Regions from separate parts of the Pseudomonas sp. HLT2-19-2 genome, predicted to be linked through region 1. Evidence: riboswitches for the same ligand, from Rfam matches in the RefSeq annotation. Region 1 holds a riboswitch; the other holds the start of a gene.

Region 1 (7,768 bases):
CGCCGTCGATCCACTTCGGATTGGCTGCCCGGGAGCGAATCACCCGGTTCAGCTCTTCCTTCAACGTGCGGATCTTCGGCAAGTCCGGCTGACTGTGATCGCCATGATAACTGGCCGCTGCCTCACCACTGAGGCTTTCTACGGCGGCGAGCATGCCGCCCTGGAACTGGTAATAGTCATTGGAGTCGAGCAAGTCGTGCTCACGGTTGTCCTGGTTTTGCAGCACGGCTTGCACTTGGCTCAGGCGCTGAGCGAACTGCTCTCGCGCCGCGGTGCCTTCGTCAGAACCGCCGTAAGCGTAGCCGCCCCAGTTCAGGTAAACCTCGGCCAGGTCATCGCGGCTTTGCCACAGACGACCCTCGATGGCGCCCTGCACGCCCGCGCCGTAAGCACCCGGTTTGGCGCCAAAGATGCGCCAACCGGCCTGACGCCTGGCCGCGTCTTCATCCAGCCCCGATTGCCTCAACGCTTCGCGCTCGGCACGCACCTTGGCGGCCAGGGGGTTGAGGTCGTCCGGCTCGTCGAGGGTGGCGACCGCTTGCACGGCGGCGTCGAACAGACGGATCAAGTTGGCAAAGGCATCGCGAAAGAATCCGGAGACGCGCAAGGTCACGTCCACGCGCGGACGGTCCAGCAGGCTCAGCGGCAAAATTTCGAAGTCGTCGACCCGCTGACTGCCCGTGGCCCAGACCGGGCGCACGCCCATCAGCGCCATGGCCTGGGCGATGTCATCGCCGCCGGTGCGCATGGTCGCGGTGCCCCACACCGACAGGCCGAGCTGGCGCAGGTGATCGCCGTGGTCTTGCAGGTGTCGTTCAAGAATCAGGTTGGCCGACTGGAAGCCGATGCGCCACGCGGTGGTGGTCGGCAAGTTGCGCACGTCTACCGAGTAGAAGTTGCGACCGGTCGGCAGCACGTCGAGTCGACCGCGACTCGGCGCACCACTGGGGCCCGCCGGCACGAAGCGACCACTGAGAGCGTCGAGCAGACCGCGCATTTCCGCCGGGCCGCAGGCGTCCAGTCGTGGAGCGACGACTTCACGCAGGCTGTCGATGATGGCTTTCACCTCTGACCAGCCTGACGCGTTCAGCTGCTCAATCTCAGTGTTCAAGGCCTGCTCGATCAGCTGTGTGGCGAACAGTTCCAGACGTTCGCGGGTATCACCGGCTGTGCGCCAGACCTCATCGGTGAGGGTTTGCAGTTCAATCGGACGCGGCCCAGCCCAAGGTTCGGCGAGCGCACAATCCAGCGGATCAAAGCCCAACGCGAACGCCTTGGCCAGCGCCCGCAGCAGACTTGATTGTGCGCCACGCCCATCGCCACGCGGGATACGCAGCAAGGCCAGCAAGGTGTCGATGCGCAAACGCCCGGTCGGCGACTCGCCGAACACATGCAGACCGTCGCGGATCTGCGACTCTTTCAAGTCGCACAAATACGTGTCCAGACGCGGCAACCAGATCGCCGCATCGGCATCACTGTCGAGCTTCTCGTCCAGTTGCAGTTCGCGATCGATGTGCGTCTCGCGCACCAGTTGCAGGATGTCGCGCTGCAATTCCCGGGCACGGCGCGGATCGAGCAATTGCGCTTCGTAATACTCGTCGGCGAGTAATTCCAGGTTGCGCAACGGGCCGTAGGTTTCGGCGCGCGTCAGCGGCGGCATCAGGTGATCGATGATCACCGCTTGCGTGCGGCGCTTGGCCTGGGCGCCCTCACCCGGGTCGTTGACGATGAACGGATAGATGTTCGGCAGCGGCCCGAGCAGCGCGTCCGGCCAGCAACTCTCCGACAGCCCGACGCCTTTGCCCGGCAGCCATTCGAGGTTGCCGTGCTTGCCGACGTGGATCACGCCGTGGGCACCGTAGGTGTTACGCAACCAGAAGTAGAACGCCAGATAACCGTGAGGCGGCACCAGGTCCGGGTCGTGATACACCGCGCTCGGATCCACCTGATAACCGCGTGCCGGTTGAATGCCGACGAAGGTCAGACCAAAGCGCAGCCCGGCGATCATCATTCGCCCGCCACGGAACATCGGATCGCTTTCGGGCGTGCCCCAGCGTTCCAGTACGGCCTGGCGGTTGGATTCGGGCAAGGCGTTGAACATCAGCAGATAGTCGTCCATCGCCAGGCTTTGCTGACATGGACGCTGGTCAAGGGTGTCGAGGTCGTTGCTGACCCCACCGAGCAATTGCTGGATCAACGCGGTGCCAGTGTCCGGCAACTCCGCCGGTAGCGGATAACCTTCGGTGTGCAGCGCACGGAGGATGTTCAGCGCGGCGGCCGGGGTGTCGAGGCCCACGCCATTACCGATACGACCATCACGCGTCGGGTAGTTGGCGAGGATCAGGGCGATGCGTTTTTCACTGTTCAGTACACGCGCCAGATCGATCCAGCGCCGCGCCAGTTCGGCGACAAAATCCATACGTTCAGGTTGTGGTCGGTAGCAGACAACATCCGACTGGCTGCGTTCGCTGCGCCAGGCCAGGTCCTTGAAGCTGATCGGCCGGCTGATGATTCGGCCATCCAGTTCCGGCAGCGCGATGTGCATCGCCAGATCGCGTGGACCGAGGCCCTGTTCACTGGCGCGCCAACCGGGCTCGTTGTCCTGGGCGCAAATCGCCTGAATCACCGGGATGTTGCGACGAAACGGTCGCAGGTGCGGCGCTTCAGGGCTGGATTGAGCGAAACCGGTGGTGTTGAGAATCACCCCCGCTTCAACTTCGTCCAACAGGTCCTCGACCGCCGTCAGGCAGCTGGGCTCTTTCAAACTGGCCAGCGCAATCGGCAACGGGTTCAACCCCGCCGCCTGCAAACGCTGGCAGAAAACATCGATGAAACCGGTGTTCGCCGCTTGCAGATGCGAACGGTAAAACAGCACCGCCGCGACCGGTTGATCGGCCTGCCAGTCGGCTTGCCAATCGTGGAGGTCTGCGGGGCTTTTTTGCGGATGGTAGATCGCTGTGCGCGGCAGGGTTTGCGGCTCGGCCCAGGCGTAGTCGCGATCAAGCCAACGATTGGCGAGGCAGCGAAAAAAATCCAGGGCATTGCTCATGCCGCCCTGACGCAAAAACTGCCAAAGCCGATCGCGGTCGCAGGCAGCCACGGTGCTCAGGTCGCTGAGTTCCGGGTCCGGGCGGTCATCGCCGGGCACCAGAATCAGCTGCACGCCGCGCTGGGACAACTCCACCAAGCGCTCCACGCCATAGCGCCAATAGGCGATGCCGCCGTGCAGCGAGATCAGAATCACCTTGGCGTGGCGCAGCACTTCGTCGACATACAGGTCGACCGACGCGTGATTCTGCACCTGCATCGGGTTGGCCAGGCGCACGCTCGGGTAATCGTCGGGCAACTGCTGCGCCGCTTCGGCGAGCAGCGCTAGGCTGGAGTCGCCGCTGCACAAGATCACCAGCTCGGCGGGGGTTTGTCCAAGGTCGGCAATGTTGTCATCCGACACGAAACCGCCGGGTTGGGTCCTGAGCAGGTGCATGGCTTAAACGCTGAGCGCAGCGCGCAATTGCGTTTCGATTAGAATTCCGTCCAGTTCCTGGCCGATCAATACCAGGCGCGTGGTGCGCGCTTCGTCGGCGCCCCACTGACGATCGAAATGCTTGTCGAAACGTGTGCCCACGCCCTGGATTAACAGGCGCATTGGTTTGTTCGGGATGGCGGCGAAACCTTTGACACGCAAGATGCCGTGCTGAACCACCAATTGAGTCAACGCGTCCAGCAGCAGGCTTTCGTCTGCCTGGGGCAGTTCGATCGAGATCGAATCGAAAGCATCGTGATCGTGATCGTCCTCACCTTCATGGTGGTGATCGTGATGGCTGTGACGGCTGTCGATGTGTTCTTCGGAACCGGCACCGAGGCCGATCAGCACGTCCAGTGGCAGACGACCACTGCTGGCTTCGATGACTTTCACGGCGGGCGGCAACTCTTCAGCGACTTCCAGGCGCACACGGGCCAGGTCTTCGGGGCTGATCAGGTCGGCCTTGTTGAGGATCACCAGGTCGGCGCTGGCCAGTTGGTCGGCGAACAACTCGTGCAGCGGCGATTCGTGGTCCAGGTTCGGGTCGAGTTTGCGCTGGGCATCGACCTGGTCCGGGAAAGCGGCGAAGGTGCCGGCGGCGACCGCTGGGCTATCGACCACGGTGATGACCGCGTCAACAGTGCAGGCGCTGCGGATTTCCGGCCACTGGAAAGCTTGCACCAGCGGTTTTGGCAGGGCCAGACCCGAGGTTTCGATGAGGATGTGGTCGAGGTCGCCGCGACGGGCGACCAGTTCGCGCATCACCGGGAAGAATTCTTCTTGAACGGTGCAGCACAGGCAGCCATTGGCCAATTCATAAACGCGGCCGTTGGCTTCTTCTTCTGTGCAGCCGATGGAGCACTGCTTGAGAATTTCGCCGTCGATGCCCAGCTCGCCAAACTCGTTGACGATCACCGCAATACGACGGCCCTGAGCGTTGTCGAGCATGTGCCGCAGCAACGTGGTTTTGCCCGAGCCGAGGAAGCCGGTAACGATGGTGACAGGGAGTTTGGCCAGTGTTTTCATCGGATGCCCTTTGGCAAGGTGGCGGGCATACGGGACGACGACCGGCAACGCGGACGCGCGTGCCTGAAGAGTTCGCCACCGGATCACCCCGCCCGGTTGAAAGTGAGAATCTGTGTCGAGGCAGGTCTCCTGGCTGACGGCTTGCCAGTCGTTCGACTGACGTTGGCTGCGCCTTCCCGCGGGCCCGATAGACAGGGCTTGCAGTGGCGTGGCAGCCAACAGAACCGTTCACAGTTGCGGGGGCAGCCGCGGCATCGACCGCGTTCCCTTCTTAGCTTCGGCAGACGCCGAAGAACCTCGAAAGCGCAAGGCTACGCATCGTCTCGGGGCGGGTCAATGTCCTACACAGAGCCAATCATCATTCGGTACCGAGTTGAGAACCCTTGCCAATTGACGCCCAACCCCCGCCCATGCTCTCCTACACGCCTTGTTACGGGTGCCCTTCACAGGGTGAAACGGGAAACCGGTGAATCATGTGCTTTACTCTAAAGCCATGTCAGTCCGGTGCTGCCCCCGCAACGGTAAGCGAGCGAAGCGTCAGATCCACTGTGCCAGCAGTTCGGCATGGGAAGGTGATGTTTGCAGGTCAAGGCGAAAGCCAGCGCCCCTCGTGAGCCCGGAGACCGGCCCGCAACACAAAGTGACCATTACGATCACTGAATAACAAACCCGCGGTGGGCGGGCGCTGTTTGAACCTCTGCGCGCCCGACTCGCAGGGGTCTTCCATGCGCTCTATTCACCCGCTGACAGACCAGAGGGAAGCGCCATGTCGATCATCAGCAGCACCGGCAGCAACACCGATAAGAGCACCGCCAGCACCACCACGACCCTGACTCAACGCCTGACCGCCGCCGTGTTTGCGTCGATCCTTGGCGCTAGCCTGGTGTATTTCGCCGGTTTCTCGCACATCGAAGCGGTGCACAATGCCGCGCACGATACCCGCCACAGCTCTGCATTCCCGTGCCATTGAGACCTGCTGACATGATCAAGCGTATTGCGCAAACCGCAGGGTTCACCGGGCTGCTGGCCGCCCTGCTGCTGACCCTGCTGCAAAGCTTCTGGGTGGCTCCGCTGATTCTGCAGGCCGAGACTTACGAAAAGTCCGAGCCCGCCGCTGTTGCCGTTCACGAACACGCCGCGGGTGCTGTCGCCGCTCACACTCACGACGCCGATGCCTGGGAACCGGAAGACGGCTGGCAGCGCGTGCTGTCGACCACGGGCGGCAATCTGGTGGTAGCGGTCGGTTTCGCCCTGATGCTTGCCGGTCTTTACACCTTGCGCGCACCGACTCGCACTTCCCAAGGCCTGCTATGGGGCCTGGCCGGTTATGCGACGTTCGTGCTGGCACCCACCCTCGGCCTGCCGCCTGAGCTGCCGGGCACCGCCGCTGCTGATTTGGCGCAACGGCAGGTCTGGTGGATCGGCACTGCCGCCTCCACGGCGGTCGGTATCGCATTGATCGTGTTCAGCCGCCACTGGTTGATGAAAGTGCTCGGCGTGGCCATTCTGGCCGTTCCTCACGTGATCGGTGCACCACAACCGGAAGTCCATTCGATGCTGGCTCCAGAAACCCTGGAAGCTCAATTCAAAATCGCTTCGCAGCTGACCAACGTGGCGTTCTGGCTGGCCCTGGGCTTAGTCAGTGCCTGGTTGTTCCGCCGCAAAAGCGATGGTCAATACCACACATGACTGACCTCAGTGCAGCGCCGACCCTGGTGGTCGGCCTGGGCTGCCAGCGCGGCTGCCCCGTCAGCACGCTGCGGGCGTTGCTCGATCAGGCGTTACAGGCTCATAAAATCGAGCTCCACCAGATCAAGGCGTTGGCCAGCATTGACCTGAAGCGCGAAGAACCTGGTTTGATCGAGTTGGCCGAACAGCTAGCGCTGCCACTGATGTACTTCAGCAGCGAACAACTGGCCTGCTATCAACCGCAACTCAGCCACCGCTCGGACATCGCGTTCGAACGCACCGGCTGCTACGGCGTCGCGGAAAGTGCCGCCCTGGCCCTGGCCGAACAGTTGGCCCAGGCACCGGCAAAATTGCTGATTCCACGACAAAAATATGCCCAGGCCACCTTGGCATTGGCCTGCGTCGCCTGAAATCCTCAATAATCCCTGTCTTTGATCATGAGCAATCTTCATCTGAAGCTTTGTCCAGCCCCTTTTTCTCACAGGAACCGACGATGACCGTCTACTTCATTGGCGCAGGTCCCGGCGACCCGGAACTGATCACCGTCAAAGGCCAACGGCTGATTCGAAGCTGCCCGGTGGTCATCTATGCCGGCTCCCTGGTGCCCGCCGCCGTGCTGGAAGGCCATCGCGCCGAACACGTGGTCAACAGCGCTGAACTGCACTTGGAACAGATCATCGAGCTGATCAAGACTGCCCATGCCAACGGCCAGGACGTGGCCCGGGTGCACTCCGGTGATCCGAGTCTGTACGGCGCCATTGGCGAGCAGATTCGCTACCTGCGCGAACTCGACATCCCTTTTGAGATTATTCCCGGCGTCACGGCCACGGCGGCCTGCGCGGCACTGTTGGGCGCCGAACTGACGTTACCCGATGTGTCGCAAAGCGTAATCCTGACCCGCTACGCCGACAAGACCGCCATGCCCGTCGGCGAAGAGCTAGGCAGCCTGGCACAGCATGGGGCGACCATGGCGATTCATCTGGGGGTCAATCATCTGGAGAAAATCCTGGTTGAATTGCTGCCGCACTACGGCGCGGACTGCCCGATCGCGGTGATTCACCGAGCGACCTGGCCGGATCAGGATTGGGTGGTGGGGACGCTTGAAGACATTGCAGCGAAAGTTGAAGCCAAGGGGTTTCGGCGCACGGCGTTGATTTTGGTGGGCAGAGTCTTGGGCAGTGATCACTTCAGTGAGTCATCGCTGTACCGCGCTGGGCATGCGCATCTCTACAGACCCTAGGACCCATAAAAAAACGGCGCTCACGGGGCGCCGTTTTTTATGTTTGCAGTGAACACCTTACTTAGTAGTAGGCGTTTTCTTTCTGCGTGTGGTCGGTGACGTCACGAACACCCTTGAGCTCGGGAATGCGTTCGAGCAACGTGCGCTCGATGCCTTCGCGCAGGGTGACGTCTGCCTGGCCGCAGCCTTGGCAACCGCCGCCGAACTTCAGTACGGCGATGCCGTCTTCGACCACATCGATCAGGCTGACCTGACCGCCGTGGCTGGCCAGCCCCGGGTTGATCTCGGTT
Region 2 (7,768 bases), 650 kb from region 1:
TCGTCGTGACCGCACGACCATGGATGATCACTTGGGCGCCGGTATCGCTGTTGGGTTTGAGCAGCACCGGGTTCATGTCGGTGTGCGGCTCAAGGTTGGCCGCCTGAGCCTGCACCGCTTGCGCGCGACCGATCTCGCCACCGTCGGCGGTCACGGCACTGTTGAGTGCCATGTTCTGCGGCTTGAACGGCACGACGCTCACGCCCTGACGCGTGACCCAGCGGCACAACGCCGTCACCAGCGTGCTTTTACCGGCGTCGGAAGTGGTGCCTTGCACCATTAATGTGGCGCCTTGCACCTTCAACGTAGTCATTGGGTTTCCCTAGCGTAGGCTTCGAACGCTTGCGCGAGACGTGTCCAGTCGGCTTCATCGGCGGGCAAACCGAAACGCAGGCTGCTGTTGTGCGTGAACAAACGCAGCAGAATGCCGCGCCGGGCCATGAACTCATGCAGTGCTTCGGCGCGTTCGGTGATCAGCCATTGAAACAAGGCGCAGCCGCCCTGGGGTGTGAAGCCGTGCTGTTCAAGCAGCAGCGCCAGACGCTCACTGGCCTCTTCAGCGCGAACCCGTTGCCGGGCATGCCCTTCGGTATCCAGCAGACAAGCCTGGCCCAGCACCCGCGTCGGCCCGCTGACCGCCCACGGTCCCACTTGCTCGGCCAGCAATTTGAGCAACTTGCGCTCCGCCAGCACGAAACCCAGGCGCACACCCGCCAGACCGAAAAACTTGCCGAAGGAACGCAGCACGATCATCCCGACCTGATGGGCAAAAGGTGCGAGGCTCAGCGACGGCGTGTTGTCCATGAACGCCTCGTCCACCACCAGCCAGCCACCGCGCTGGGCCAGCCGCGAGTGCCAGTCGAGCAACCGCCTCGGTGTCAGGCTCAGGCCAGTAGGATTGTTCGGGTTGACCACCACCAGCACGTCGAGGCTGTCGAGATAGAAGTCGACTTCCTGCTCCAGCACTTCACGCACGATGTAGCCATGGCGTCGCCACGCTTCGGCGTGTTCGGCGTAACACGGCGAGAGCACGCCGACCTTGCCCGCCCGGCGTAAACGCGGCAGCAACTGGATCGCCATTTGCGAACCGGCCACCGGCAACACCTGTGCGGCACCGTAATAATCACAGGCCGCCTGCTCCAGACCGTCATCGGTTTCCGGCAAACGCGCCCAGGCCCGCAACGGGATCTCCGGGACCGGAAACGGCCAGGGTGCGAGGCCGCTGGACAGGTCGAGCCAATCGGCTTCGGCGATGCCGTACTCGAGCGCCGCCTTGCGTAACCGACCACCGTGCTCAAGCATAGAATTCAGCCCCCACGCAGAGGATCAGCAACCATAACCATACCCCGCGCTGGACCAATTGCCAGCCACGGTCGATGGAGTCGGCGTCCGCCGGCACGCCTTCGCCCAATTGTGGACGCTGATGCAGTTCACCGTGATAAATCGCCGCCCCGCCCAACTCGACACCGAGCGCACCGGCACCCGCCGCCATCACTGGGCCAGCATTCGGGCTGTCCCAGGTCGGGCCTTGGGTGCGCCAGCACTTTAGAGCGAGTCGGGTTTTGCCCAGCAGCGCGTAGGTCAACGCCACCAGGCGTGCAGGAATGTAATTGAGGATGTCGTCGATCTTTGCCGCCGCCCAGCCGAAACGCTCGAAGCGTTGGTTGCGGTAACCCCACATCGCATCGAGGGTGTTGCTCAATCGGTAGAGCACCACACCGGGCGCGCCGGCCACGGCAAACCAGAACAACGCGGCAAACACCGCGTCACTGCCGTTCTCCAGCACCGATTCGGTGGCAGCCCGGGCGACTTCGGTTTTACCCAGTTCGCTGGTCTGGCGACTGACCAGATAACCCACGCGTTTGCGCGCCTCGTCCAGATCATCGCTGCGCAGGGCTTTGGCCACCGGTTCGACGTGTTCACCGAGGCTGCGCAGGCCGAGGGCGCAATAGAGCGCGAGAATTTCGACGATCCAGCCGACATAGGGCGCCCAGGAAAACGCCGTGGCCAGCAACGTCAGCGGCAACACTGCAATTACCCAGGCAGTGACGCCATGACTGCGCCAGCCGCGACCGCCGGAGTTGAAACGTTGCTCGATGCGATCGGCAAAACGGCCGAACGCCACCAGCGGATGCCAGCGTTTGGGTTCACCCAGCAGCGCATCCAGCGCAACCGCGGCGACACTCAACAACGCCACACTCATTGACTCACTCCCCAATAATTTTCGTACAACAGCTCACTGAGCGGACGCGCCTGCGCCCAGCCTTCGAGTACCAGCATCGGCGCCGGATAAAATTCCTTGACCGGCCCCAGGCAAAGAACGGCTAAGGGTTTGGCGCCGGCCGGCAAACCCAGCAGGTCCGCCAGGGCTTGCGGCTCGAACAACGACACCCAGCCCATGCCCAGTCCTTCGACGCGGGAGGCCAGCCAAAGGTTCTGAATCGCGCAGGACAACGAGGCCATGTCCATTTCCGGCAAGGTGCGACGGCCGAAAATATGGCGCTCGCGATCGTCCATCAGCGCGGCGACCAACACTTCGGCGCAGTCGTTGATGCCTTCGACTTTCAGCTTCATGAATTCGTCGGTGCGCTCGCCGAGGGCTTCGGCGGTGCGGATGCGTTCTTCTTCCACCAGTAGCTGGATCTTGCCGCGCAGGGCTCGATCGCTGATGCGGATGAACCGCCAGGGCTGCATCAGGCCGACACTCGGTGCCTGATGCGCCGCTTCGAGCAGGCGCCGCAGTAATTGCGGCTCGACGGTGCCGCCGCTGAAATGGCGCATGTCACGGCGTTCGGCGATGGCTCGGTAGACCGCTGCGCGTTCGGCTTCGGAGAAGGCGTTGTCAGTCATGGCCTCTTCGCGGGCAAGCCCGCTCCCACAGGATTTTGGTCAGGCGCAAATAGCGCGGCAACCGCCGATGGATTGGACGGAAAATAGAAGTGCACATAAGAGGCGGTCATCCGCCCTTCACGATAAATCGCCTCTGCCCCACGCCCGCCGTTAGGGCTCAGGCCACGAGCGATTGGCTCAAGCTCGGTACTGGTCAGCGAATGGTGATAGGTGTGCCCGCGCAACGAACCTTCCGGCAATTCGACCGCCTGCAACGCCAACGCGGCCAGACGTTTTTGCATCACCGCCTCCCCTGCCAGCAAGCCGACCAATTCAGCGCGAGTGCCCTCGACATCGGTCAACGAGTCGAGCAGATACAGCATGCCCCCACATTCGGCCAACAACGGTTTATCCGCCGCATGGTGAGCGCGGATTGCAGTCAGCATTGTGGTGTTCTGTGACAGCGCCACATGATGCAATTCGGGATAACCACCCGGCAGATAAAGACTGTCTGCCTCCGGCAGTTGCGCATCACGGATCGGCGAAAAAAACAGCAACTCGGCGCCCATGGCGCGCAGCAGATCCAGGCTTGCGCCGTAGGTGAAGGCAAACGCTTCATCTCGGGCCACGGCAATTCGCACACCGGCCAGCAACGGCTCGGCAGCGATCACATCAGGAACCGCGAATTCCACCGCCGGTGGCAGCGCGACCTCGCAACTGCTGGCCAGTGCATCGGCCGCTGCATCGAGGCGCAGGTCGAGATCGTTCAACTCGCTGGCCTGAACCAGACCCAAATGACGACTCGGCAATTCGATCCCGGTTTCCCGGGACAACGCGCCGTACCAGCGCAAGCCTTCGGTCAGGCTGCCTTCGAGCAATTGTGCGTGACGCACTGTGCCAACGCGGTTGGCCAACACACCGGCAAACGGCAAATCCGGCTGATAGCGCGCCAGCCCCAACGCCAGTGCGCCAAAGGTCTGGGCCATGGCGGTGCCGTCGATCACACCCAGCACCGGCACACCGAAGTGTCGCGCCAGATCAGCGCTGGACGGCGTACCGTCAAACAGCCCCATGACGCCTTCGATGAGGATCAGGTCGGCTTCGCCGGCGGCTTCCCACAACAGACGACGACTTTCCTGCTCGCCGACCATCCACATGTCCAGTTGATACACCGGCGCACCGCTGGCGCGCTCGAGAATCATCGGGTCGAGAAAGTCCGGGCCGCACTTGAATACGCGAACCTTGCGCCCCTGATTGCGATGCAAACGGGCCAGCGCGGCGGTGACGGTGGTCTTGCCCTGACCGGAAGCCGGCGCGGCAATCAGCACCGCCGGGCAGTGACGGCTGATTTTCATAAAGTAGTATTCACAGCTCGACGCCTTTTTGCGCTTTGATCCCGGCCTGAAACGCGTGTTTGATCACTCCCATTTCGGTGACCGTGTCGGCCAGTTCGATCATCTCCGGCTTGGCACCGCGACCGGTGACCACCACGTGCTGCATCGGCGGACGCGCCTGCAAATCGCTGAGCACCTGATCCAGATCGAGGTAGCCGTGCTTGAGCGCAATGTTCAATTCGTCGAGCACCACCAGGCCAATCGACGGATCACGCAGCAATTCGCGGGACACCGCCCACGCAGCTTCAGCGGCGGCGATGTCACGCTGGCGATCCTGGGTTTCCCAGGTGAAGCCCTCGCCCATCACATGAAAACGCACCTGTTCCGGGAAGCGCCGGAAGAACAATTCTTCGCCGGTGCTGTTGCGCCCCTTGATGAACTGCACCACGCCACACTGCATGCCGTGGCCCATGGACCGGGCGAGCATGCCGAAGGCCGAACTGCTTTTGCCTTTGCCGTTGCCGGTCAGCACCAGCAGCAGGCCGCATTCATTCGGGGAGTTGGCGATGCGTTCGTCGATCACGGCTTTTTTGCGCAGCATGCGCGCCAGATGACGTTCGTCACGATCGGGGGTATCAGTCATGGGGAGCTCTCCGTTGAGGCTGGATAACGGCGGGCAGGCACAAGAATAGACGGCAAAAAGCCTGGCATCGCCCACCGTGATGCCGCTGAATGGATCAGGCCGGTCTCCGGGCTCATGAGCGGCGATTCGCCTGACTGCGCGCCTTCCCATGTCGACACTCGACACAGTGGCTCAAGGCGCAGTCTTCACTCATTTACCGTTGCGGGGGCAGCGCCGGGATCGTGAGCCTTCATCAATTGAAGAGATCGCTCACCGGCTTCCCTGTTTCACTCTGTCGACCGCAGTCACAGAGCACCTGAAACAAGCCGCGAAGGTTAGAGGGTTGGGGATGGAGCGTCAATTGAAGACGGGCGGCCTGCGAGCGAATAACTGCCGTCGATCAATTATCTGACGCCAATCTTGTGCCACACTCACGACAGTGATATCAAAGAGCCACAATCTCACAGCACAATAAAAAGGTGAGCCACATGCAAGGCATGATCATCAGCAATCCGAAGCTGGAATTCCTGCGCCCGGTGCTGGAACGCTGGTTTGACTGTATCGACCGCTACAACGCCGTGCGCGGCGATAACGACACGCCTTACTGGTTCGATGAAAAAGCCAACCTGAGCCTGCTGTCCGCCGCTGCGTGGATGGCGGAAATGGTGACGCTGCAACAAACGCCGACCCGTAAACAGACCGAAGAAGGCGAACGCAATGGCCGCGCCGATCTGTTTATCGCTACCCGTGAAGAACGCGCTTACCTTCAGGCGACCCAGCGCTGGCCACGCGTCAACAGCCTGAACCTGACTCAAGCATTGCAGGACATCACCAGCGACGCCAAGCGCATCAGCTACGCCAGCGACCTGAAACTCGGCTGCCTGTTCGTTGCGCCGCAAAAAGCCCAACAAAGCGCTACTCCGGAAGAACTCCAGGACATGGTCGACGACCTGCAAAAGGAACACACCTGCGCGGTGGCCTGGTATTTCCCCTATGCCTATCGCAAATTGCGCAACGAAGCCGGCAACTATCACCCCGGCATCGCCGTGCTGTTCAAGGAAGCCCGCGGTTGACCGGTTGAACCATCGCGCACCTGCGCTTCTCTATTGATTAGGTCAATGCATTCATAGGGAAGATCAGCATGCGCAAGCCTCAGCTCGCTCTCGTCATCGTGCTCGCCGGAGGGCTTGCCGCCTGTGGTGAAACCTCCAGGCTGCAAATCTCCGACGGCACCGGCCCCTCTCCCAAGCTGCCAGAACCAAACAAAACCCTGATCCCGACGGTGAACATCGCCCCGGCGATCGGCTGGCCGGACGGCGCTAAACCCATCGCTGCGACAGGGACTCAAGTGGCGGCCTTTGCTGAAGGTCTCGATCACCCGCGCTGGCTCTACGTGTTGCCCAACGGCGACGTGCTGGTCGCCGAAACCAATGCACCGCCCAAACCCGATGACGGCAAAGGCATTCGTGGCTGGGTCATGGGCAAAGTCATGGGCCGTGCCGGCGCCACAGTACCGAGCCCGAACCGCATCACGCTGCTGCGGGACAAGGACCACGACGGCATCGCCGAAACCCGCACGGTGTTTCTGGAAAACCTCAACTCGCCCTTCGGCATGACCCTGGTCGGCAATGACCTGTACGTCGCCGACACCGACCGCTTGCTGCGCTTCCACTATGAAAACGGCGAGACGGCGATCAAATCACAGCCAATGAAGGTGATCGACCTGCCGGGCGGTACGCTGAATCACCACTGGACCAAAAACGTCATCGCCAGCAAGGACGGCCACAAGCTGTACGTGACGGTGGGCTCCAACAGCAACGTCGCCGAAAACGGCATGGACAAGGAAGAAGGTCGCGCGGCGATTTGGGAAGTAGATCGCGCCACCGGCAACCATCGAATCTTCGCCTCGGGGATTCGTAATCCAAACGGCCTGGCTTGGGAACCTCAGAGCGGCGCACTGTGGACGGCGGTCAACGAGCGCGACGAAATCGGCAGCGACCTGGTGCCGGACTACATCACTTCAGTGAAAGACGGCGGGTTCTACGGCTGGCCTTACAGTTATTACGGTCAACACGTCGACATTCGCGTCGAACCGCAAAACCCCGACCTCGTGGCCAAGGCCATTGCTCCGGACTACGCGGTCGGCCCGCATACCGCATCGCTGGGCCTGACGTTCGCTGAGGGCAACACGCTGCCGGCGCAGTTCAAGGAAGGCGCATTCATCGGCCAGCATGGCTCGTGGAACCGTAAGCCGCACAGTGGCTACAAAGTGATTTTCGTACCGTTCAGCGCAGGGAAACCGACCGGGCAGCCGGTTGATGTGCTCACCGGTTTCCTCAATGACGAGGAAAAAGCCATGGGCCGTCCGGTAGGCGTGGTGATTGATCAGCAGGGTGATTTGTTGGTGGCGGATGACGTGGGCAACAAGGTGTGGCGCGTATCGGCGACCAAGTAAGCGCTTAGCGCTTGCGGCACAGCGTCAATCCATCGCCCAACGGCAACAATGACAGATCCACACGCGAGTCATCTTTCAAGGCGCGATTGAGCGCCTGGATGGCTCGGGTGTCCTCGCTCTCGGGATTGCCCTCAAGCACCCGTGCGCTCCACAGCGTGTTATCAAACACCGCCAGACCGCCGACTCGCAGCAGACGCAGGGCGTGCTCCAGATAGCGTGGATAGTTGGCTTTATCGGCATCGATGAAGATCAGGTCGAACGGCTCTTGCTGGTCCATCTGAGCGAGGGTTTCCAGCGCAGGTGCCAAGCGTAGGTCAATTCGTTCGGTTAACCCCGCCTCCTGCCAGTAACGGCGCGCGGTGGCATTGTAGTCGCCAGGAATGTCGCAGCAGATCAGCGAGCCGTCATCCGGCAATGCAGCCGCCATGCACAAGGCGCTGTAACCGGTGAAGGTGCCGACTTCCAAGAGACGCTTGGCGCCGGTGAGTTTCACCAGTAGCGCGAGGAACTGGCCCTGCTCCGGCGCCA

What was found. Region 1 has a riboswitch for cobalamin ahead of ACYZTU_RS17475 (CbtB domain-containing protein). Riboswitches for the same ligand answer to the same signal wherever they lie in the genome.
Region 2: it holds a riboswitch for cobalamin, as region 1 does, so the genes downstream of both, cobO (cob(I)yrinic acid a,c-diamide adenosyltransferase) here and ACYZTU_RS17475 (CbtB domain-containing protein) in region 1, are expected to answer to the same signal.

What each region holds. Positions count from the first base shown of each region.
Region 1 covers NZ_CM142712.1:3,750,959-3,758,726, forward strand. Annotated here, with positions in the region: gene cobN (cobaltochelatase subunit CobN) at 1-3,484, opposite strand, end outside; gene cobW (cobalamin biosynthesis protein CobW) at 3,488-4,549, opposite strand; cobalamin riboswitch at 4,652-4,864, opposite strand; cobalamin riboswitch at 4,967-5,195, shown strand; gene ACYZTU_RS17475 (CbtB domain-containing protein) at 5,316-5,519, shown strand; gene ACYZTU_RS17480 (CbtA family protein) at 5,531-6,238, shown strand; gene ACYZTU_RS17485 (cobalamin biosynthesis protein) at 6,235-6,648, shown strand; gene cobM (precorrin-4 C(11)-methyltransferase) at 6,732-7,478, shown strand; gene nfuA (Fe-S biogenesis protein NfuA) at 7,540-7,768, opposite strand, start outside.
Region 2 covers NZ_CM142712.1:4,398,571-4,406,338, forward strand. Annotated here, with positions in the region: gene ACYZTU_RS20405 (cobyric acid synthase) at 1-313, opposite strand, end outside; gene cobD (threonine-phosphate decarboxylase CobD) at 310-1,302, opposite strand; gene cbiB (adenosylcobinamide-phosphate synthase CbiB) at 1,295-2,203, opposite strand; gene bluB (5,6-dimethylbenzimidazole synthase) at 2,200-2,850, opposite strand; gene ACYZTU_RS20425 (cobyrinate a,c-diamide synthase) at 2,847-4,184, opposite strand; gene cobO (cob(I)yrinic acid a,c-diamide adenosyltransferase) at 4,195-4,806, opposite strand; cobalamin riboswitch at 4,887-5,120, opposite strand; gene ACYZTU_RS20435 (hypothetical protein) at 5,274-5,858, shown strand; gene ACYZTU_RS20440 (PQQ-dependent sugar dehydrogenase) at 5,927-7,240, shown strand; gene ACYZTU_RS20445 (O-methyltransferase) at 7,245-7,768, opposite strand, start outside.